Linked DNA regions of Labrenzia sp. VG12. The protein of the gene in region 1 interacts with the protein of each later gene in a pairwise test. Links are inferred from orthologs where the notes say so. Each region holds a gene or a part of one and is shown in the gene's direction. Other genes may lie near its edges. The genes, in order: dnaQ and dnaE.

Region 1 (10,092 bases):
CGATCTTGGAGTGACCGCGTGATCCGGATCGGCCTTACCGGCTCCATCGGCATGGGCAAATCGACAACGGCCAAGATGTTTGCCGCTGAAGGTGTGCCCGTTCATGACGCGGATGCAACGGTGCATATGCTGTATGCCGGGCGGGCGGCTCCCCTCGTGGAAGCTGCATTCCCGGGAACGGTTCGGGACGGCAGGGTCGACCGCCAGCTGCTCTCCCCGCATGTGCTGGGCCAACCGGAAGCGATGAAAAAGCTGGAAAGCATCGTGCACCCGCTGGTACGTGAGGAGGAGCAGGCCTTTCTTGACAAGGCCCGCGCGGACCGCCGCCGCCATGTGATGATGGATATCCCGCTCCTGTTTGAAGCAGGCGGTGAAAGGCGGGTCGACGTGATCGTGGTGGTGACCGCGGACGCCGAGATCCAGCGACAGCGTGTCCTTGCACGGCCCGACATGACGAAGGAGCGGTTCGAGGCGATCCTGTCCAAGCAGATGCCGGATGCGGAAAAACGGAAACGCGCCCACTTCCTGGTGGACACCGGCCTCGGCATGGGCCCAGCACAGCGGCAGGTCCGGGCGATACTTAAAGCGCTGGCCGGCTGTTGTTAGAACGCTTTGGCCGAGTTGTTTGCAACTCAGCCGCGCTTCACCCACCAACGTCATACTGAGTGTCTGGCCCGAACTCGCCCTGTCTATTGTCATCCCCGCGAAAGCGGGGACCCAGTAACCTCATGAATCGGCTCTAAAAATTGAAATCTAACCTCACGGATTCCTGGTTTCCCGCTTTCGCGGGAATGACAAATGTGAGTGAAGCATTCGCCCCGGCCACCACTGTCGTCATCCTGAGGAGCCGCGTTAGCGGCGTCTCGAAGGACGGGCCACTTGTTGGGAGCTTGCCGCGGACCGGACCTTGCGGTCCTTCTCAGGATGACGCTGTGGCAAGTAGCAGCTCTGTTTAACCTGAATTTCCCCGAACACCGTGGAAAACCGGCCCGTCCCCTTGTCTCCTCACGGCTAACCTGCACAGTAAATCGAAGAGGCAAAAGGCAGACAAATGCGCGAAATTTCCTTCGATACGGAAACAACAGGACTGAATCCGCGCGGCGGCGACCGATTGGTCGAAATCGGCGGCGTGGAGCTGATCAATCATATTCCGACCGGAAATGTCTATCACGTCTATATCAACCCGCAGCGCGACATGCCGGAAGAGGCCTTCAAGGTGCACGGCCTTTCGGAAGAGTTTCTGAGAGACAAGCCCCTGTTTGAGCAGGTTGCCGATGAATTTCTCGAATTTGTCGGTGATGCGACACTGGTCATCCACAATGCCGCCTTTGACATGGGCTTCATCAACATGGAGCTGGAGCGCGCGGGACGGCGGACGATTTCCAACGACCAGGTGCTCGACACGCTGGACATGGCCCGGCGCAAGCGGCCAAGCGGACCCAATTCCCTCGATGCGCTGTGTTCGCGCTATGGCATCGACAATTCCAAGCGTGTCAAACACGGCGCGTTGCTCGATGCGGAAATTCTGGCAGAAGTTTACCTGGAGCTGATCGGCGGACGGCAAAGGGGTCTTGGCCTGATGCCGGAGGAAGAGGACACGTCTTCGGCAAGCGGTTCGACCGAACCCGGCGAACTCGGCACCTTCAACGCCCGCCCGCGGCCGACGCCTCTGAAACGGCCGGCCCTTGAAAGCGAATTCGAGGCCCACAAGGCTTTCCTTGAAGGCATGGGCGAAAAGGCGCTTTGGGCGAAATACGGCGGCTGACGGGCTTGTCCGTTCTGGTCACTCGTCGCTTGTGCCCAAGATGTCAACATCCAGGCCGATGCCCCGCACTCCCAGCATTTGAATGGTCTCAGGGCTGAGATCAAAGCCGCCCATCGTTTCCTCCAGAAACAGACTACTGCAAATACTGATCTGAAAACGTCCTGAAATTTCTCTCCAGACGGCGGTGTCTTGAGTTAAAGCGGCAAGAAGGTCACGGATTTGGGCGTCTAGATTTTCAGGTCTGCAATTGTCGGCGCAGATTTCCCAAAAGCCTGTCTTTGCAGTTCGCTTTCGCCCGAGTGCCGTCAGCACCACTTCGTCTTTTTGATGGGTCCTGTCCGGTTTTTGTTCCAGCAGGCGGGATATCTCTTCCGGGACGAGATCATCTCCTTTGATCCAAAGTCTTGTTCTTGATTCACTGATTACCGGCAAGGTGATGCCTCAATTGGTATTGCGTTTTGATCAATTGGCGCCGAGCAACCACCGCGCCGTCTCGAAATGCCGCTCGGAATAGTCGCTGGAAAAGGCCCAGGCCATGGTCTGGGCAATGGTCCAGTGCCGTGCCCGTTCGCGGTCAAGGCCAAGCTCTTCCGACAGTCTGTCCAGCCGGTAAAGCGCTGCGTTTTTGCTGTGTCCGAATTCGAAGCTTCTGACGATCGGGCTTAAGGAAAAGGCCGGGTCGCCGACCAGGGGCTTCGGATCGATCGCAAGCCACCCACTCCGTTCTGAGGACAGGACGTTGTGACCGTGGAGATCCTGGTGGAGCAGCACCAGATCGGTTTCATCTTTCGGCAGGTCCGAGGCCGCCGCCATGGCAGCGTCCACCAGACGCCGCTCACAGGGTCTTCCCGCATCTTCCCAATCGCTTTCCAGGCTGTTTCGCCAGAGCGCTGCTTCTTCTGAAAGGCGCGTAAAGGGTGGGCCGGCCGGTTTCAGCAAGTTTTTCAGCAGCCCTGAGAGAACGGCCAAAGGATCGACGTCAGGATCATCGGCCAGAAATTGCCCGGGCCGGCAACGTTCCAGAAGCATGGCATTCAGGTCAGGCGCGTGGTCAAGCAGCCGGATCGCGCCCTGGCCGTCCCAGTGCTTCAATGCGTCCGCTTCAAACCGGCATTCCCGATCTGGAAATTGCAGTTTCAGGACCGCGTCGGCTCCGTGACGTTTAGCGGGCAGAACGTAAGACACATTGCCACTTGAAAACGGATCCCCAACCTGCTGCAGCTGAAACCTGTCGCGACACTGCGCAAGCAGGTCCGGCAGGCATTTCAGCCAATTGCGGCCGTCTTCCCGTTTTTCCAGCCATGACAAGGACGCCGGGTACACGAAGCAATTCGTTTCGCCGGGCTCTGTCATGCCTGAAGATCTTTTCGATGCTCAGAGCATGGATGGCAGGACGCGGTCCGGCGGACGGTGGCCGTCCATGAAGGTCTTGATGTTGATGATGACCTTCTCGCCCATCTCGATACGGCCCTCGATGGTGGCAGAGCCCATATGCGGCAGCAGCACCACGTTTTCCAGCTTGACCAGCTTCGGGTTGACCGCAGGCTCGTGTTCGAAAACGTCGAGACCGGCTCCCGCCAGCTCCCCGCCTTCGATCATCCGGATGAGTGCGTTTTCGTCCATGACCTCGCCGCGGGCCGTGTTGACCACATAGGCATCCTGTTTCAGGAGCTTCAGCCGGCGGGCGGACAGGAGATGGAACGTGCCCGGCGTGTGCGGGCAGTGGATTGATACCACGTCCATGCGCGCCAGCATCTGGTCGAGGCTCTCCCAATAGGTGGCTTCCAGGTCTTCTTCGACACCTTCCGGCAGGCGGCGGCGGTTGTGATAATGGATCGACATGCCGAAAGCCTTGGCGCGGCGGGCAACGGCCTGTCCGATGCGGCCCATGCCGATGATGCCGAGGCGTTTGCCCCAGATCCGGTGGCCCAGCATCCAGGTTGGCGACCAGCCGGCCCAATCGCCGGACTCAATTGCCTTGATGCCTGTGGCAAGACGCCGCGGCACGGCCAGGATCAGCGCCATGGTCATGTCGGCAGTGTCTTCGGTCAGGACACCCGGCGTGTTGGTGACATTGATGCCGCGGTTGTTGGCGCTGACAACGTCGATATTGTCGACACCATTGCCGAAATTGGCGATCAGCTTGAGATTTTCGCCGGCCTGAGACAGGACGGACGAATCGATTCGGTCGGTCACCGTCGGCACCAGCACATCGGCCGTTCGCACGGCTTCGACCAGCTCGGCCTGGCTGAAGGGCCTGTCATTTTCATTGAGTCGCGTTTCGAAAAGTTCGCGCATCCGCGTTTCGACCACTTCCGGAAGTTTCCGGGTGACAACAACGACAGGCTTCTTTTTCGCCATACCAAACTGCCTTTCGCGCTTCGTTAAGGTTCTGTTAACCTCAACGGGACCACTTTGACGCCGCGCGTGACGCGAGCGGAAGAGACCATACCCTTTTCCTTACCAGATGGTCCGGCAGAAACAAGGGATCGGTTTCATTCGCCGCGCTTTCCCAGCCGAAGGAATTGCCAACGCTGGTTTTCACGCAAATTATTCGCTACAGCTTTGCCTCAGAACAGCGATCAATAACAATTGGACAACCGGACATAATGGCTTCTACGTACGCAGCGACCCGGCTCTTTCTGTGTCTCATGGCATTTGTGGTCGGGCTTGCCGCCGTGCCGGCTTCCGCCTGGGCGCAGGGAAACGGAACCCGGGCCACCGATTTGCCGTTGCCGCGCTTTGTCAGCCTCAAATCCGACCGGGTGAACGTGCGCATCGGCCCGTCCCGGGAACACAAGATTGCCTGGACATTCGTCCAGTCCGGTTTGCCGGTGGAAATCATCCAGGAGTTCGAAAACTGGCGCCAGATCCGTGACTGGGAAGGCAAGACCGGCTGGGTGTTCCACTCGCTCCTGTCGGGCCGCCGGACGGCCCTGATCACGCCCTGGGAAAAGTCCAATCTGACACCGCTGCGTGCCCGGTCCCGGTCCGATGCCAATATTGTCGCCGAACTGGAACCCTTCGTCCTGACATCCATCACCGAATGTGCCGGTGGCTGGTGCCGGGTCAATGGCGACAATTACGACGGCTGGCTCGACCAGACGCGTCTCTTCGGCGTTTATCCCGACGAGACCCTGGAGGACTGATCGGGGAAGCAGTGACTTTCTCGAGCCTGTGAATTGGCTGTTTGAGCATCTTCCTCTCCTTGTCATCCCGGTTCGGCGTTAGCTGAGACCGGGACAAATAAAAAAAGGCGGCCAGTCGGCCGCCTTTTTCGATTCCAGCCAGTCAGCAGCTTCAGTCTGCCTTGACTTCCTGAGCCTTCAGCTCTTCGAGGCGTGGCATGGACATGATGTTGTAGCCGCTGTCGACAAAATGCACTTCGCCGGTGACGCCGCCGGACAGGTCCGACAGCAGATAGAGGCCGGTTCCGCCGATTTCGTCGAGGGAAACGGTCCGGCAAAGCGGCGAATTGCGCTTCTGGAAGTTGAACATCAGCCGGGCGTCCGAAACACCGGACCCTGCCAAAGTGCGCACGGGGCCGGCGGAGATCGCATTCACACGGATGTTCTGTTCGCCATAGTCCACGGCCAGGTAACGGACAGAGGATTCCAGGGCCGCCTTGGCAACGCCCATGACGTTGTAGTTCGGCATGACCTTGGTCGAGCCGCCATAGGTCAGCGTGACCAGCGAACCGCCATTCGGCATGATGGCTGCTGCGCGCTTGGCGATCTCCGTGAAGGAGAAGCAGGAGATCATCATGGTGCGGGTGAAGTTTTCCCGCGTGGTGTCGGCATATTTGCCGCGCAGCTCCGACTTGTCGGAAAAGGCCACGGCGTGCACCAGGAAGTCGATGCTGCCCCAGTCTTCCTTGAGACGATCAAACACCGCGTCGACCGAGGCAACGTCTTCCACATCGCACGGGACGAGGATATTCGAGCCGACGGAGTCAGCGAGCGGCTTGGCGCGTTTGCCGAAAGCTTCACCCTGATAGGTGAAGGCAAGTTCGGCGCCGTGATCGGCAAGGGTCTTGGCGATCCCCCAGGCAATGGAGTGATCGTTGGCAACGCCCATGATCAGGCCGCGTTTGCCCTTCATCAGTTCAGACATTCAAAGCTCCTCAACCGTGATAGCGCGACAGCGCAAGCGAGGCGTTGGTGCCGCCGAAGCCGAAGCTGTTGGAAAGGACCGTGTCGAGGCCGGCATTGTCGACCCGCTCAGTGACGATTTCCTCCGGCTTCAGGGCCGGATCGAGTTCGTTCACATTGGCCGAGGCCGTGATGAAATCGTTCTGCAGCATCAGGAGGCAATAGATCGCTTCCTGGACACCGGTCGCGCCCAGGCTGTGGCCGGTGAGCGACTTGGTCGAGGACGCCGGCGGCTGGTTTTCGCCGAAGACCCGGCGGATCGCCTCGATCTCGCCGACATCGCCGACCGGGGTCGAGGTGCCGTGCGTGTTGATGTAGTCGACCTTGCGATCGCCAAGGGTTTCGATGGCAAGACGCATGCAGCGCTCGCCGCCTTCCCCGGACGGGGCCACCATGTCGTAGCCGTCGGAATTGGCGGCATAGCCGGTGACTTCGGCATAGATTTTCGCGCCACGGGCCTTGGCGTGTTCCAGTTCCTCCAGAACGACAACACCACCACCACCGGCAATGACAAAACCGTCGCGGGTTGCGTCATAGGCACGGGCAGCTGTTTCCGGGGTGTCGTTATATTTGGAAGACATGGCGCCCATGGCGTCGAACAGGCAGGACAGGGTCCAGTCGAGTTCCTCGCCGCCACCGGCAAACATCACGTCCTGCTTGCCGAACTGGATCTGTTCGGTGGCTGCCCCGATGCAGTGCGCGGAGGTCGAGCAGGCCGAGGTGATGGAATAGTTGATGCCCTTGATCTTGAACGGTGTTGCCAGGCAGGCAGAGTTGGTCGAGCTCATGCCGCGGGTCACCATGAACGGGCCCATGCGCTTGGGTGCGCCCTTTTCCAGAACGATCTGGTGCGCCTGGAACAGGTTCTTGGTGGACGGCCCACCGGAGCCCATGATCAGGCCGGTGCGGGTGTTGGAGATATCGCTCTCCTCAAGCCCGGAATCGGCGATCGCCTGCTCCATGGAGATGTAGTTATAGGCGGCACCATCGCCCATGAACCGCAGCTGACGCTTGTCGATCAGCGAGGGAATATCGACATTCGGCATGCCGTGCACCTGGCTGCGGAAGCCGTGTTCGGCGTAATCCGGAGCAAAGCTGATGCCCGATTTGCCTTCCCTGAGGCTGGCCAGCACTTCCTGTGCGTTTGATCCGATGGAAGATACGATTCCCAGACCGGTGACGACAACGCGTCTCATTGCGGACTCCTATGGTCTTATCCGGCACGGCATGGCTTCAAGGAGTTCAGCAGCCTGCCGGCCTGTATGTAATATGCAAACCGGCGCTTCCAATCAGAAAGAAGCGCCGGCGAAACAGTCGATCATGCGAATGGGTGTCAGACTTTTGACAGGCCCACGCGCAGGTCGGTTGCCTTGTAGATCTGTTCACCGTCGGCTTTCAGCCAGCCATCGGCAATGCCCAGCACCAGACGGCCCTTCATGACCCGCTTGAAGTCGATGCCGTATTCAACCAGCTTGACGTCCGGCGTGACCATGCCCTTGAACTTGATTTCGCCGGTCGAGAGCGCCATGCCCTTGCCTTCCAGACCCTGCCAGCCAAGGTGAAAGCCGGTCAGCTGCCAAAGGGCGTCCAGTCCGAGGCAGCCCGGCATGATCGGATTGCCCTGGAAGTGACACGGGAAGAACCAGAGGTCCGGCTTGATGTCGAACTCGGCGCGGGCATATCCCTTGTCATACTCACCGCCGGTTTCCGAGATATCGGTGATCCGGTCGAACATCAGCATCGGCGGCAGCGGCAATTGTGCGTTGCCCGGGCCAAACAGCTCGCCGCGGCCGCAGGCGAGCAGGTCTTCATAATCGTAGCTGGAGCGGCGCTCGGTCATTCAGGATCCGTTTTTTGTGTCCCGCCCGCGTTCAGACAAGGGCCGGATTGGTTTGTTTTCGGTTCGATTGCGGCGCCTTCCTACCACAGGGGAACCATGACCGAAAGATGTCACTTGCGCGAAGTTGCTGGGTTTTTCCGGTCTTTTACTCGATTTCAGCATTATCCGTGACGTTGTCCGGCCTCCCTTGCCGGATCGGACCTGTCGTTTAAAACTTGCATCTTGGGTGCAAGAAATGGCAGATATAGGCCCATGATCGTGGAAACGCGGCCGGAAAACAAGCTTGCCGCGCGCTGATTGCGCCCACAAAACCGTGTTTGAAGACCTGGATCGGAACGGAATGACAACACACATGGCATCAGAAATTGCCGGCAAGGATGTGACCGGCATGCTGCGGACAGCGGGTCTGCGGCCGACACGCCAACGTGTATCCCTGGCGGAACTGCTCTATTCGAAGGGCGACCGTCATATCTCCGCCGAGTTGCTCCATGAGGAAGCCGTGGCCGCCAACGTGCCGGTCTCGCTGGCAACCGTCTACAACACGCTGCACCAGTTCACCGAAGTCGGGCTTCTGCGTGAAGTCGCGATCGATGGCAACAAGACCTATTTCGACACCAACACCTCCGATCACCACCACTTCTTCATTGAAGGCGAAAACCGGGTGATCGACATTCCGGGCGAAGGTGTTGGCATCGGCAGCCTGCCGGAAGCACCGGAAGGCATGGAAGTCGTGCGTGTCGATGTGGTTGTCCGGGTGCGCGAAAAGCGCTGACCGTCAGCCGAGACCGGCTTCGACGTAGCGCAGTTTCCAGACATAGTAGTTGGCGGTGGAGCCGATCTCCTCCAGATGGCGCTGTCCGCTGGGCTCAAACCCCAGTTTGAGCAGCAGGTTGGCGGAGCGGTCATTGTCCGGATGGGTGATCGCGCAAAGAGTGCGCAAGTTGAGTTCACCTGCGGAAAAATCCAGAACAGCCTGGCCGGCTTCCCGTCCATATCCCTTGCCGCGGTGACAGGACAGAAAGGCAAATCCGAGATCCGGGTATTTCAGCTCCTTGCGCACCACCAGACCGCAGACGCCGATCGGTTCACCCGTCTCCTTCAATTCCACCAGCCACAGCCCAACGCCCTGGGCGGCAAACCGGACCAGCGACTTTGACTTGATGTAGGTGGCCGCGTCTTCCGGGCTGTCAATTCCGTAGTCATGGATGAACCGCTTGTAGTCGGGCTCACTCATCAGCGTTTGGTAAAAAACGGCATCGTTGGGAGACGGCAGGCGGAAACGCAGGCGTTCGCTGGTCGGAAAAGGTCCAAGCGGAAAGGTCACGCGGCGCTCTCCTTGTCGATCTGGGCTTTGGTGCGAAGAGCGATCTCCGGAACGGCGTCGAAAGGTTCCTTTTCCGGGCTGCGGCAGAGATCGTAGATGACGCAGCGCCGGCATTCCGGTTTGCGCGCCTTGCAGATGTAGCGCCCATGCAGGATCAGCCAGTGGTGGGCATGCAGGGAAAACTCCTTGGGCACCGCCTTTTCCATCGCCTTTTCGACATCCAGTGGCGTCTTGCCCGGTGCGATGCCGATACGGTTGCCGAGGCGGAAAAGGTGGGTGTCGACGGCAATGGTCGGATGCCCGAAAAAGATGTTCAGCACCACATTGGCGGTCTTGCGGCCGACGCCGGGCAGCTTTTCCAGCGCTTCGCGGTCTTCCGGAACCTCGCCGCCATGATCTCTGATCAGCTGTTCGGACAGGAGAATGACGTTCTTGGCCTTGGTCTTGAAAAGACCGATGGTGCGGATTTCCTCGCGCACCTTGTCTTCGCCCAGCGCGACCATCTTCTCAGGTGTGTCGGCAATCTCGAACAGGTGTTTGGTTGCCCGGTTGACACCGACATCGGTTGCCTGTGCCGACAGGACCACGGCGACCAGCAGCGTATAGGCGTTGACATAGTCAAGTTCGCCTTCCGGTTCCGGATTGTCGGCATGAAAGCGCTGGAAAATGGCGTAGGTCTCGGCCTTGGAATAGCGAGACCGTTTCAGGACCCTGCCCGGATTGTCCACGGAGGGCGCTTTCCGTTTTGGCTTGGCTTTCGAGGCGGGGCGTTTGGATGCCTTGGCGGCGGCGGGGCTCTTTGCTTGGCTCATGTTCTCTCTATAATCAGACCTCATGAGCGAGAACAATCCGAAACCCGAGCCGGAGGACGATTTTGAGCGGCGCAACCGGCCGTTTTTTACAGCCGTGCTGACGCCACACCGGTCTCTTGGCCCGAATGGTTTCCTGATCCTGATGATCTGTTTCGGCCTGATCTGTTTTGTCTCCGGGATCGTGTTCCTGAGCATTGGCG
Region 2 (11,212 bases), 2.7 Mb from region 1 along the record:
GAACGGCCCCAGTTCCTGAAGGTGATCGTTATCACGACCATCGTCGCGTCCGTGATCTTCACTGCCTATGTGAGCCTCAGAAACTCGGGATTCGGACTGGATGACATTCCGTTTCTGAACCCGCCGGGGAACAGCTACAGCCAGCCGGGAAGCTGATTCCCTGGCCCCGGCCTTTTGCGAGCCAGCCCAAGACGATTTCTGAAAGACTGAAGACAAGAAAAAAGGCAGAGCCGAAGCTCTGCCTTGAATAGTTCCGCGTCTAAATTTGACCCTTGAACCCGTACCGGTCGATTGTTCAACCTGGCCGGGCGGCTGCGGACCGTAAAGGTGCGCCTGAGGGTCCTTCCTCCCAAGACTCAGACCGCGATGTCCTTGAGCCTCCTGACATTTCTGCCAAGGCATCTTGTTGTTATGGGAATGGAACCTAGCTGATTGATTCAGGCTTGTCACCTATTTGTCGTGCACAGCTCAATTTTTTTGCTTGTCTATTTCCTCAGCGGTAATTTCTACTAAATTCTTCGTATTTAGACATGTAATCAATTAGCTGGCAAATGTCAGGAGGGGCCTTGTTTTTTGGCCAATTCGACACGCCGAAATGCAAAACCGGCGCGGAAAATCGCAAAGGGCTTGTTTTTGTGCGCCGCATGCGCTTTGACTGCGCACCAAACAGGCGATGCCAACTTCAAGAGAACCTTCATGCGTCTTTCCCGCTACTTCCTTCCCATCCTGAAAGAAACGCCCAAAGAGGCGGAAATCGTGTCGCACCGGCTGATGCTGCGTGCCGGCATGATCCGCCAGCAGTCAGCCGGTATCTATTCCTGGCTGCCGCTTGGACTGAAGGTGCTGCGCAAGATCGAACGCATCGTTGAGGAAGAGCAGGCAAGGGCAGGGGCCGTGCAGCTGCTGATGCCGACCATCCAGTCGGCGGATCTCTGGCGCGAAAGTGGCCGCTATGATGCCTATGGCAAGGAGATGCTGCGCATCACCGACCGGCATGAGCGCGACATGCTGTTCGGGCCGACCAACGAGGAGATGATCACCGACATCTTCCGCGGCTACGTGCGCTCCTACAAGGACCTGCCGCTCAACCTCTACCATATCCAGTGGAAGTTCCGCGACGAGGTGCGTCCGCGCTTCGGCGTGATGCGTGGCCGCGAGTTCCTGATGAAGGACGCCTATTCCTTCGACCTCGACAAGGAAAGCGCGCGCCATGCCTATAACCGCATGTTTGTCGCCTACCTGCGCACGTTCGAGCGCATGGGTCTGAAGGCCATCCCGATGAAGGCCGATACCGGCCCCATCGGCGGCGACATGAGCCATGAGTTCATCATTCTTGCCGAAACCGGCGAAAGCGAAGTCTTCTGCGACAAGTCGCTCCTGGAGATGCCCACGCCGGCGGAAGACACGGATTTCTTCTCGGATCTGACGCCGATCGTGACCGAGTGGACAACGCCTTACGCCGCCACCGACGAAATGCACGACGAGACGGCCTTTAATGCGCTGCCGGAGGAGACGCGCGTTTCAGCCCGGGGCATCGAGGTTGGCCACATCTTCTATTTCGGCACCAAGTATTCCGAAGCCATGGGCGCGAAAGTCGCCACCGCCGAGGGCACAGAGGTTCCGGTGCACATGGGCTCCTACGGTGTTGGCGTTTCACGCCTTCTTGGTGCCTTGATCGAAGCCAATCATGACGACAACGGAATCATCTGGCCGAAGTCGGTTGCCCCGTTCCATGTCGGGCTGGTCAATCTGAAACCGGGTGATGAGCTGACGGACGCCGCGTCTGAAGACCTTTATGCCAAGCTGGAGGCAGCGGGCATGGAAGTTCTTTACGACGACACCGATACGAGGGCAGGTGCGAAGTTTGCGACGATGGACCTGATCGGCCTGCCTTACCAGGTGGTGGCGGGACCGCGAGGGCTGAAAGACGGCCTTCTTGAAGTCAAGGACCGCGCAACTGGGGAAAAGGAAATGCTTTCCCCGGAAGCCGCCTTGAACAAGCTGACCGCGGCATTGACGGACTAAAGCCATCCGTCGATGCTTTGGCATAGGGATTCGGCGCGTTTTAAACGGCGCGCCGCCGGGGCATGGCTGAAATGGATGGACAATGACAGCGGTAGACACGGCGGATATTGACGACGGTCGCAAGCCGGCGGATACGACGCGCCCTTTTTCTCCCTTCGAATGGATGATTGCCGGCCGCTATCTGAGGTCGCGGCGACGGGAAACCTTTATCTCCGTGATTGCCGGCTTTTCCTTTGCCGGGATTATGCTCGGGGTTGCGACACTGATCATCGTCATGGCGGTGATGAACGGCTTCCGCACGGAGCTGCTTAGCAAGATCCTTGGTATCAATGGGCACATGCTGGTCCAGCCGATCGATTTGCCGCTGACCGACTATGACGTTGTTGCGCCAAAACTCGAAACGGTTCCCGATGTCGTGGCCGCGATGCCGTTTGTCGAAGGTCAGGCGCTTGTGTCCGGACCAGCCGGCAATCTGGGTGCCCTGGTGCGCGGCGTTTATGAAAGCGACATTCGCCGCATGCCGTTGATCGCAAACAATATCCAGCTTGGAACGCTCGACGGCTTTGCCGAAGGCGAGGGTGTTGCGATCGGCACCAACATGGCAGCCCAGCTGGGGCTGACGGTTGGCGACAATATCACCGTGATCTCGCCACGGGGCAGCGTTACCCCGATGGGGGTGACGCCGCGCCTCAAGGCTTACCCGATTACTGCGATCTTCAAGATCGGCATGAGCGAATATGACGCCACCTTCCTGTTCATGCCGCTGGAAGAAGCGCAGGCCTATTTCAACATGGACACCAAGGCGACCGGGATCGAGATCTACGTGGTCGATCCGGACAATGTCGGCGTGATGAAACCGGCGCTTGAAGAGGCAGCCGGTCGCCCCACCTTCGTCACTGACTGGCGTCAGCGCAATGTCACATTCTTTTCCGCCCTGGAAGTGGAGCGGAACGTGATGTTCATCATTCTGTTCCTGATCGTTCTTGTGGCCGCACTCAACATTATTTCGGGCATGATCATGCTGGTGAAGGACAAGGGCAAGGACATCGCCATCTTGCGAACCATGGGTGCAACGCGCGGTGCGATCATGCGGGTGTTCCTCATTACTGGCGCGAGCATCGGCTGCGTCGGAACGTTGGCAGGTTTTGTTCTCGGCCTGGTGGTCTGCCTGAACATTGAAAGCATCCGGCAATTCGTTTCCTGGATGACGACCACGGAGATCTTCTCCGAAGAACTTTATTTCCTGTCGAAACTTCCAGCGGAAATCGACAGCGGCGAAACCATAACGGTCCTTATCATGGCGCTTGGTCTCTCGCTGCTGGCGACCGTCTATCCGGCCTGGCGGGCAGCCCGACTCGATCCTGTCGAAGCACTCAGGTATGAATAGGGAGACGGGAGATGAACATGGCCGTTGACCCGCGACGCACCCCGGGCCTTGCGCCTGCTGCCCTGGAACTGTCTGGCATCACACGCAGTTTCGATGAGGGGGACAGGGAGCTTCATATCCTGAAAGGGGCCAATCTCCGGATCGAGGCCGGCGAGATGGTCGCCCTTGTTGCTGCATCCGGCACCGGCAAATCGACCCTGTTGCACATAGCCGGATTGCTGGAGCGACCGGATGATGGCGATGTTTTCCTCGGTCCGGTCAATTGCTCGGACCTCTCGGATGCCGAGCGCACCGCTATCCGGCGCAATGATATCGGCTTCGTCTACCAGTTCCATCATCTGCTGCCGGAGTTTACCGCGCAGGAAAACATCATGATGCCGCAGATGATCCGCGGCCTGCCGAAAAAGGTGGCGGCGGAGCGGGCGGACGAGTTGCTCAGCTACATGCGGCTCGGCGAGCGCGGCAAACACCGGCCGTCCGAACTTTCCGGTGGTGAACAGCAGCGTGTAGCCGTTGCCCGCGCGGTGGCGAACGCGCCGCGCATCCTGTTGCTGGACGAACCCACCGGCAATCTTGACCCCAAGACTGCGGCCTATGTGTTCGATGCCCTGTCAGCACTGGTGCGTGCTTCAGGCGTGGCGACACTGTTTGCCACCCACAACATGGAGCTTGCCGGGCGTATGGACCGCGCAATCACGCTTCAGGACGGTCTGGTCAAGGACCTTTAGCCGGATCAGATTGCCCGACAATAAAGAAACGCCGACGCTTGTGGCTCCTTCGAGATCCATGATTTCAAAGGGCTGAGTTTGGCGTGAACAAAGCAAAAACGCAAAGATTTCAGAGAATTTGATTTGCCTGCTGGCAAGTGGAACAAAAAGCGCTTGCAAAGGGAACAGAAATGGAACATAGTCCCCTTACGCAAGGCATAAAGCTTGGAGGACGACATGTTCCATATCGCTCGTGATTTTGCCGCATTCGGGTCTCTCGTCTGCTTCTGCACCACGCTCGCCGTCTGGGGCGACGTGCTGTTTTCCGTTCACTAAGATCCTGCCGTTGTCTATGAGCGTGCTTCCGAGGCGCTCCTTTCGCCGTGCCACGTGCAAGAGCTTGCCGGTGAAAAGAACAGCGGGGACGACGGCTCTGTCATCTCGACAGACGTCCATGAAACAGCTTCACTGAAAAGCTGATTCCTGGAAGATGTCGTAGGTGCGCTATGTCCGGCTCTGTTGCCGATCCTTCTCGTGAAAATGGTGCCGGTGTGCCTGATGGCGGTGGTCAGGCGGGGCCGGGCTATGTCCATCTGAGAGTGCACTCGGCATTGTCGCTGCTGGAAGGCGCGCTGCCGATCAAGAAACTTCTGGATCTGGCGGCGGCTGACAACCAGCCGGCCCTGGCGATTGCCGATACGAACAATCTCTTTGGTGCTCAGGAGTTTGCCGGCAAGGCCTGGGGAAGTGGCATTCAGCCGATCACGGCCTGCCAGCTGTCGGTGTTCTTTGATGATGGTCTGGAAGGCGCGCGCAAGGGAGAGCCTGTCCTTGCGGATGTTGTCGTGATTGCCATGACGGAAGCCGGTTACGGCAACCTCATGGAACTGACCTCGCGGGCCTTCCTGGATACAGAGACCGGTCTGCGGCCCCATGTTTCGGCGCAGTATCTCCTGTCCAAGTCCGATGATGTGATCGTGTTGACCGGAGGCGTCTCGGGACCTGTCGGCGCGGCCTTGCTGGCGGGCCGAAAGGACCTGGCCGAGACCCGGCTTCGAACCCTTGCAGACGCGTTTTCCGGCCGGTGTTACGTCGAGATCCAGCGTCACGGCATGGAAGCCGAGCGCAAGACCGAGGACGCGTTTCTGGCCCTTGCCTATGAGCTTGACCTGCCAATCGTTGCAACCAACGAGGCGTTTTTTCCCAAGCGTGAGGACTATGAAGCCCACGACGCCCTGATCTGTATATCCGAAGGGCGGGTTCTGATAGAGGATGACCGGCGCAGGCTGACGCCGGAACACTATTTCAAGAGCCGGGCCGAAATGTGCGCACTGTTCGCGGACCTGCCGGAGGCTCTGGCGTCGACGGTCGAGATTGCCCGTCGCTGCAGCTTTCGCCCGCTCAAGCGGGCACCGATCCTGCCGCGTTTTGCAGGCGCCGATGCTGATCCGGAAGAAGCGGAACGCGCGGAATCGGCCGAGCTGATGCGCCAGGCCCGCGAAGGCCTGCAGGCGCGTCTTGATGCCCACGGCCTGGCGCCGGGGCTTGAGGAAAAGGATTACTGGGAACGGCTGGACTATGAGACCGGCATCATCGAACGGATGAAATTCCCGGGTTACTTCCTGATCGTTGCCGACTTTATCAAGTGGGCGAAGGCACATGACATCCCGGTCGGGCCGGGTCGCGGTTCCGGTGCCGGGTCGCTGGTGGCCTGGGCACTCACGATTACCGACCTGGACCCGATGCGCTTTTCGCTGCTGTTCGAGCGCTTTCTCAATCCGGAACGTGTGTCGATGCCGGATTTCGATATCGACTTCTGCCAGAGCCGGCGTGAAGAGGTCATTCGTTACGTCCAGGAAAAATACGGCCGCCAGCAGGTGGCGCAGATCATTACCTTTGGATCGCTTCAGGCCCGGGCCGTTCTGCGCGACGTTGGCCGCGTGTTGCAGATGCCTTACGGCCAGGTCGACCGTCTGTGCAAACTGGTGCCGGCAAACCCCGCCAATCCGGTCACACTGGGGCAGGCGATCGAGGATGAACCGCGCCTGCGCGAAGCGGCAAGGGAAGAGGAGATCGTCGAGCGTCTGCTCGGCATGGCGCAGAAGCTGGAAGGGCTTTACCGTCACGCCTCGACCCACGCGGCCGGCGTGGTGATCGGTGACCGCCCGCTGGAACAGCTCGTGCCGCTCTATCGCGATCCGCGGTCCGACATGCCGGTCGCCCAGTTCAACATGAAGATGGTCGAGGAGGCCGGGCTTGTTAAGTTCGACTTTCTCGGGCTGAAAACGCTGACCGTGATCGACACGGCCGTGAAACTGATCGAACGGCGCGGGATTAACGTGGATGTCGCCGGCCTGCCCATCGACGATCTGAAGACCTATGAACTTCTCGCGCGCGGCGAGACGTTTGGTGTGTTCCAGCTGGAAAGTCAGGGCATGCGCCGGGCCATCGCCGGTATGAAACCGGACCGGTTCGAGGACATCATTGCGCTTGTGGCACTCTACCGGCCAGGGCCGATGGAAAACATTCCGGTCTATAACGCGGTGAAACACGGCGAACAGGAGCCGGACTGCCTGCATCCGCTGCTGGAGCCGATCCTGATGGAGACGAATGGCATCATCGTCTACCAGGAGCAGGTGATGCAGATCGCGCAGGTTCTGTCCGGTTATTCGCTTGGTGAAGCTGACCTTCTGCGCCGCGCGATGGGCAAGAAGATTGCCGCTGAAATGGAAGTCCAGCGGGCGCGTTTTGTCGACGGCGCCGTTGAGCGCGGCATCAACAAGACCCAGGCGGGAACGATCTTCGACCTGGTGGCCAAATTTGCCAACTACGGCTTCAACAAGTCGCACGCGGCCGCCTATGCGCTGGTTTCCTATCACACGGCCTGGCTGAAGGCGAACCACCCTGTGGAGTTCATGGCTGCGTCCATGACGCTGGATCTCGGCAACACCGACAAGCTGGGCGATTTCCGCCAGGAAGCCCGGCGCATGGGCATCGAGATCGTGCCGCCGTCGATCAACAGATCTCAGGTCTATTTCGACGTCGCCGATGGCCAGATCCTTTACGCCATGGGCGCCATCAAGGGGGTCGGTGAGCAGGCGGTCGAACACATCGTCGAAGTAAGGGGCGACACGCCGTTCAAGAGCCTCGGGGATTTTGCGCGGCGGATTTCACCAAGGGCGCTCAACAAGCGTACGCTTGAAAACTTGGTGGCCGCCGGCGCCTTCGATGAACTGGAGCCCAGCAGAGCCAAGGTGTTCGAGGGCCTTGACCGGATCATGGGTCTGGCACAGCGCAGCGAGGAAAACAGGACGCTCGGGCAGGACGAGCTCTTTGGCGGCAGCGACAGCGAGGAACCGCTTCAGCTCGACGAGGTCCATGGCTGGACCAACGAGGAAAAGCTGCAGCGCGAACATGCAGCCATCGGCTTTTATCTCTCGGCACACCCGATCGACGAATACGCGTCGGTCCTGAAGAAGATGCGGGCGCAGCCCTGGACGCAATTTGCCGAAGCGGTCAAACAGGGGGCTTCTCACGGCCGGCTGGCCGGCACCGTTGTGTCGATGCAGGAACGCAAGACCAAGAGCGGCACACGTATGGGCATTGCCCGGCTCTCCGACGCCACCGGGCAATACGAGGCGCTGCTGTTCCGGGAGAAGCTGGAACAGTTCCGGGATGTGTTGCAGGCCGGGCGTTCGGTTATCGTTCTTGTGGGCGCGGACATGCGCGATGACGAGCCGTCCTTGCGCATCGAGCAGGTCGACCCGATCGACAAGATGGCTGCGCGGCTTCAAAAGAGCATGCGCGTCTTCGTGCGCGACGAGCGCCCGATCCAGAGCCTCGCCAAACAGCTTCAGGTGCGTGGTGAGGGCGATGTCACCGTGATCGTGCTTCTGGAGAACGGCGCGCGTGAAGTCGAGGTCAAGCTTCCAGGCAGATTCCGATTGTCTCCGGAAATCGCTGGGGCGCTGAAGGCGGTTCCGGGCGTTACGGACGTTCAGTTGGCCTGACGACTGCCGAGCGCCGGTTCGCTATTGGCCAGCAGCCCAGATGATTTCAAGACGGATGCCGCCGGGTTCGGCAAACATCATGTGCTTGCGCGGACCATTGCCAAGTGGTTCCGGGCCGAATTCGATCGTCACCCCGGGCCAGGCCTCTATCTTGCCGGCGAGTGCATTCAGATCGTCTTCCGTTTCGACTTCAAGGGCAACGTGGTGCAGGCCGATATTGGCTTTCCGGTCAAAATCCGTCTTCGGCGCTGTCCGGTCCGCCTGCCAGAGCGTCAGCCTGGCTGAACCGTCAGAGACGGTCGTGCGGGGGTAGCTGTCGTCCCGGGCCAGCAGTTTCCAGCCAAGCAACTCGGTGAAAAAGGCCGTAGTCTGATCGAGATCGCGGACGGTGAGGCCAAGATGATTGATGCCTTTGGTGATCAAGGGAAGTTTCCAGTCCTGTGGTTGTCAGTGCTTATCGGTAAAAATGCCAAGGCAATGCGTCAAGTGGTGCCTGGTTTATCCCGAGGACGGCCCATTGGCTTTCGGTCGTCAGCAAGCCTGACGGAGAAGATTTGAACCGCAAGCTTCCGTAACGTAATCTGATGCGCTACGATACGTTCCTGAAGCTTCTGGCTGGGGGCCATTGCATCTTGCGAGGTGACAACGGATGGCTGGCAGGTTCAAGCAAGCAATGTTTGGCGCTGCGATTCTCGTTGCGGCGATGGCGACACCGAGCGGTAACGCGCACGCAAGTTCTCTCATGACGGCCTGCAAGGTGGATGTCGCTTCCCTGTGCAATGGGGTCAAGGAAGGGCAGGGCCGAATTTCGGCCTGCCTGTTTGCGCATGGCAACAAGATTTCAGGTGCCTGCAAACCGGAACTTACAAAGGTCACGCGCAGCGGAACCTTCAAGCGAATGGTGCCAGCCGGCTTGAACGCTCTGAAGGGGACGGAGCGAGACTCGAAGTTCCGGGAAATTTGCGCGAGGGACATTCGGTCTCATTGCGGCGGGATCGGTTCGGCGACGGACAGGATCCTGGCATGCCTCTACGCCTGGTCCGGCCGGATCGGCAAACCTTGCCAAGCAGAAGCCAGGGCGATTTTGTCCGGAAGGCATTAAGTCGATGAAAAATATGTAACATGACGAATGCGGGGAGGTGGGCTAAACCTCTTGTGACTGTTGCAGGTGGGGGGAAACTTGATGGCATCACAGCCTCTTTGCGCCTGCCCGAAGGCCCGATTTCACGGCTGCCGTCATCAAACCTAAAAATGCGGATACTACCGTACCGGTATCGTGAGGCCCGGTTCGACGGGCGCCACGTGTAACCCGCAACAAACGGGTTGCCTGATCGAAGGTTGTGAGTTGACGCGCCTATCGTTAAGGTGGCGCTTGTAAACACATTAGCCAGCTAATCTTCAGTGAGCCAGTGAGTGAAATTCATGAAAGACACCGAGAACCACACGCTCTCGTTCGATGAATTCGACGAAAAGATCAACCCGCGCCCCGAGGAGTGCGATTTCGACCGGATCGTTGAAGCGGCATTGAGCCGCCGCGGCTTCCTGGGCGGCGTTCTGGCGTTCGGCAGCTTTGCCGCAGTTGGAGGCAGCCTGGTGCCGGGAGTTGCAAAGGCAGCATCCGACCGCTTTGCCTTCGATCAGATCGGCACATCCGTTGCCGACGACGTTGTGGTTCCGGCCGGCTACAAGGCCGAGATCCTTGTGCGCTGGGGGGACCCGATGTGGTCCGACGCACCGGAATTCGATCATGCGACCCGCGGCACGGCTGCCAGCCAGGAGCGCGCCTTTGGCGACAACACTGACGGTATGGACGTCTTCTCGCACAACGGCAAGACGCTTCTGGTGGTCAACAACGAATACACCAACCGGGACATTCTCTGGGGCAACAATCCGGATGCAAAACCGGCATCGGACGATGACATTGCCAAGGGCATGATGGCGCATGGTGTGTCGGTTGTCGAAATCGCCAACACCGACGGCAAGTGGCATATTGTCAAGGACAGCCCCTACAATCGCCGCATTACGCCGAAGACGGAAATGGCGATTACCGGACCGGCTGCCGGCCACGACCTGATGAAAACCGATGCAGACCCGAACGGCACCAAAACGCTCGGTACCTGGAACAACTGCGGCAACGGCACGACGCCTTGGGGGACTTATCTGGCCTGTGAAGAAAACTTCAATGGCTACTTCTCCTCCAGCGAAGACGTTCAGGACGACAATCCCAAGTCCATCACACCGGCCATGAAGCGCTACGGCGTCAACACGAGCGACTGGGGCTATGGCTGGGCAAAGATCGATGAGCGGTTCGATGTTGCCAAACATCCCAACGAGCCGAACCGGGTAGGTTATGTTGTCGAGATCGACCCGACCGACCCGACGTCCACGCCGAAAAAACGCACTGCCCTTGGCCGCTTCAAGCATGAAAACGCCGAAGCCGTCGTCAACAATGACGGCCGCGTTGTCATCTACATGGGCGACGACGAACGAGGCGAATTCCTCTACCGCTATGTCTCCGACGGCGTTTATGCGCCGGGTGTCGACACCAATGAGCTGATGGAAAAGGGAACGCTCTCCGTTGCCAAGTTCAACGCGAATGGCACGGGAACCTGGGTGGCACTGACCCCCGAATCCACCGGCATGGCATCTCAGGCCGAGATCCAGATCCATACCCGCCAGGCAGCTTCTGCCGTCGGTGCGACGACCATGGACCGACCGGAATGGGTTGCGGCCAATCCGAATGTCGCGGAAGTCTACTGCTGCCTGACCAACAACAAGAACCGTGGTGTGAAACCGAATGCCGGAGGGGATGATACCTCCGTAAACGGTCCGAACCCGCGCGAGAAGAACAATTACGGTCAGATCGTTCGCTGGCGTCCGGATGGCGGCGATCACACGCTGCCGGGCTTCACCTGGGATCTCTATGTGCTGGCCGGCAACCCAACGGTGCATTCCGATGCCTATCGCGGTTCGGCCAACGTCAATGCCGACAACATGTTCAACTCGCCGGACGGGCTTGCCTTCGATGACAATGGTCTCCTGTGGATCCAGACCGACGGCAGCTACAAGAACGAGGGCGATTT

The links.
Region 2: the proteins of dnaQ (region 1) and dnaE interact in binary tests that used the Escherichia coli proteins (3 or more experiments, as listed by UniProt). The link is inferred for Labrenzia sp. VG12 from one-to-one orthologs.

The regions. Positions count from the first base shown.
Region 1 is NZ_CP022529.1:4,211,262-4,221,353, forward strand. The notes cover bases 1-2,908. They hold dnaQ (DNA polymerase III subunit epsilon), read left to right. Parts: upstream 1-1,051; coding sequence 1,052-1,765; downstream 1,766-2,908. Other genes in these bases: CHH27_RS19570 (shikimate dehydrogenase), read left to right, coding at 1-22; coaE (dephospho-CoA kinase), read left to right, coding at 19-606; CHH27_RS19585 (DUF4279 domain-containing protein), read right to left, coding at 1,784-2,197; CHH27_RS19590 (aminoglycoside phosphotransferase family protein), read right to left, coding at 2,228-2,908. In the rest of the region: more of CHH27_RS19590, read right to left, coding at 2,909-3,118; CHH27_RS19595 (D-glycerate dehydrogenase), read right to left, coding at 3,140-4,126; CHH27_RS19600 (SH3 domain-containing protein), read left to right, coding at 4,375-4,914; enoyl-ACP reductase FabI, read right to left, coding at 5,066-5,878; fabB (beta-ketoacyl-ACP synthase I), read right to left, coding at 5,889-7,112; 3-hydroxyacyl-[acyl-carrier-protein] dehydratase FabA, read right to left, coding at 7,250-7,756; iron response transcriptional regulator IrrA, read left to right, coding at 8,109-8,528; CHH27_RS19625 (GNAT family N-acetyltransferase), read right to left, coding at 8,532-9,080; nth (endonuclease III), read right to left, coding at 9,077-9,892; CHH27_RS19635 (DUF2244 domain-containing protein), read left to right, coding at 9,915-10,092. UniProt on the Escherichia coli protein: DNA polymerase III is a complex, multichain enzyme responsible for most of the replicative synthesis in bacteria. The epsilon subunit contain the editing function and is a proofreading 3'-5' exonuclease.
Region 2 is NZ_CP022529.1:1,487,537-1,498,748, reverse strand. Bases 4,302-8,329 are described here. They hold dnaE (DNA polymerase III subunit alpha), read left to right. Parts: upstream 4,302-4,625; coding sequence 4,626-8,129; downstream 8,130-8,329. Other genes in these bases: CHH27_RS06830 (VOC family protein), read right to left, coding at 8,151-8,329. Outside these bases: CHH27_RS06855 (DUF1467 family protein), read left to right, coding at 1-156; proS (proline--tRNA ligase), read left to right, coding at 697-2,025; CHH27_RS06845 (lipoprotein-releasing ABC transporter permease subunit), read left to right, coding at 2,108-3,412; CHH27_RS06840 (ABC transporter ATP-binding protein), read left to right, coding at 3,424-4,140; more of CHH27_RS06830, read right to left, coding at 8,330-8,552; CHH27_RS28630 (cysteine rich repeat-containing protein), read left to right, coding at 8,779-9,231; CHH27_RS06820 (PhoX family phosphatase), read left to right, coding at 9,552-11,212. UniProt on the Escherichia coli protein: DNA polymerase III is a complex, multichain enzyme responsible for most of the replicative synthesis in bacteria. This DNA polymerase also exhibits 3' to 5' exonuclease activity. The alpha chain is the DNA polymerase catalytic subunit.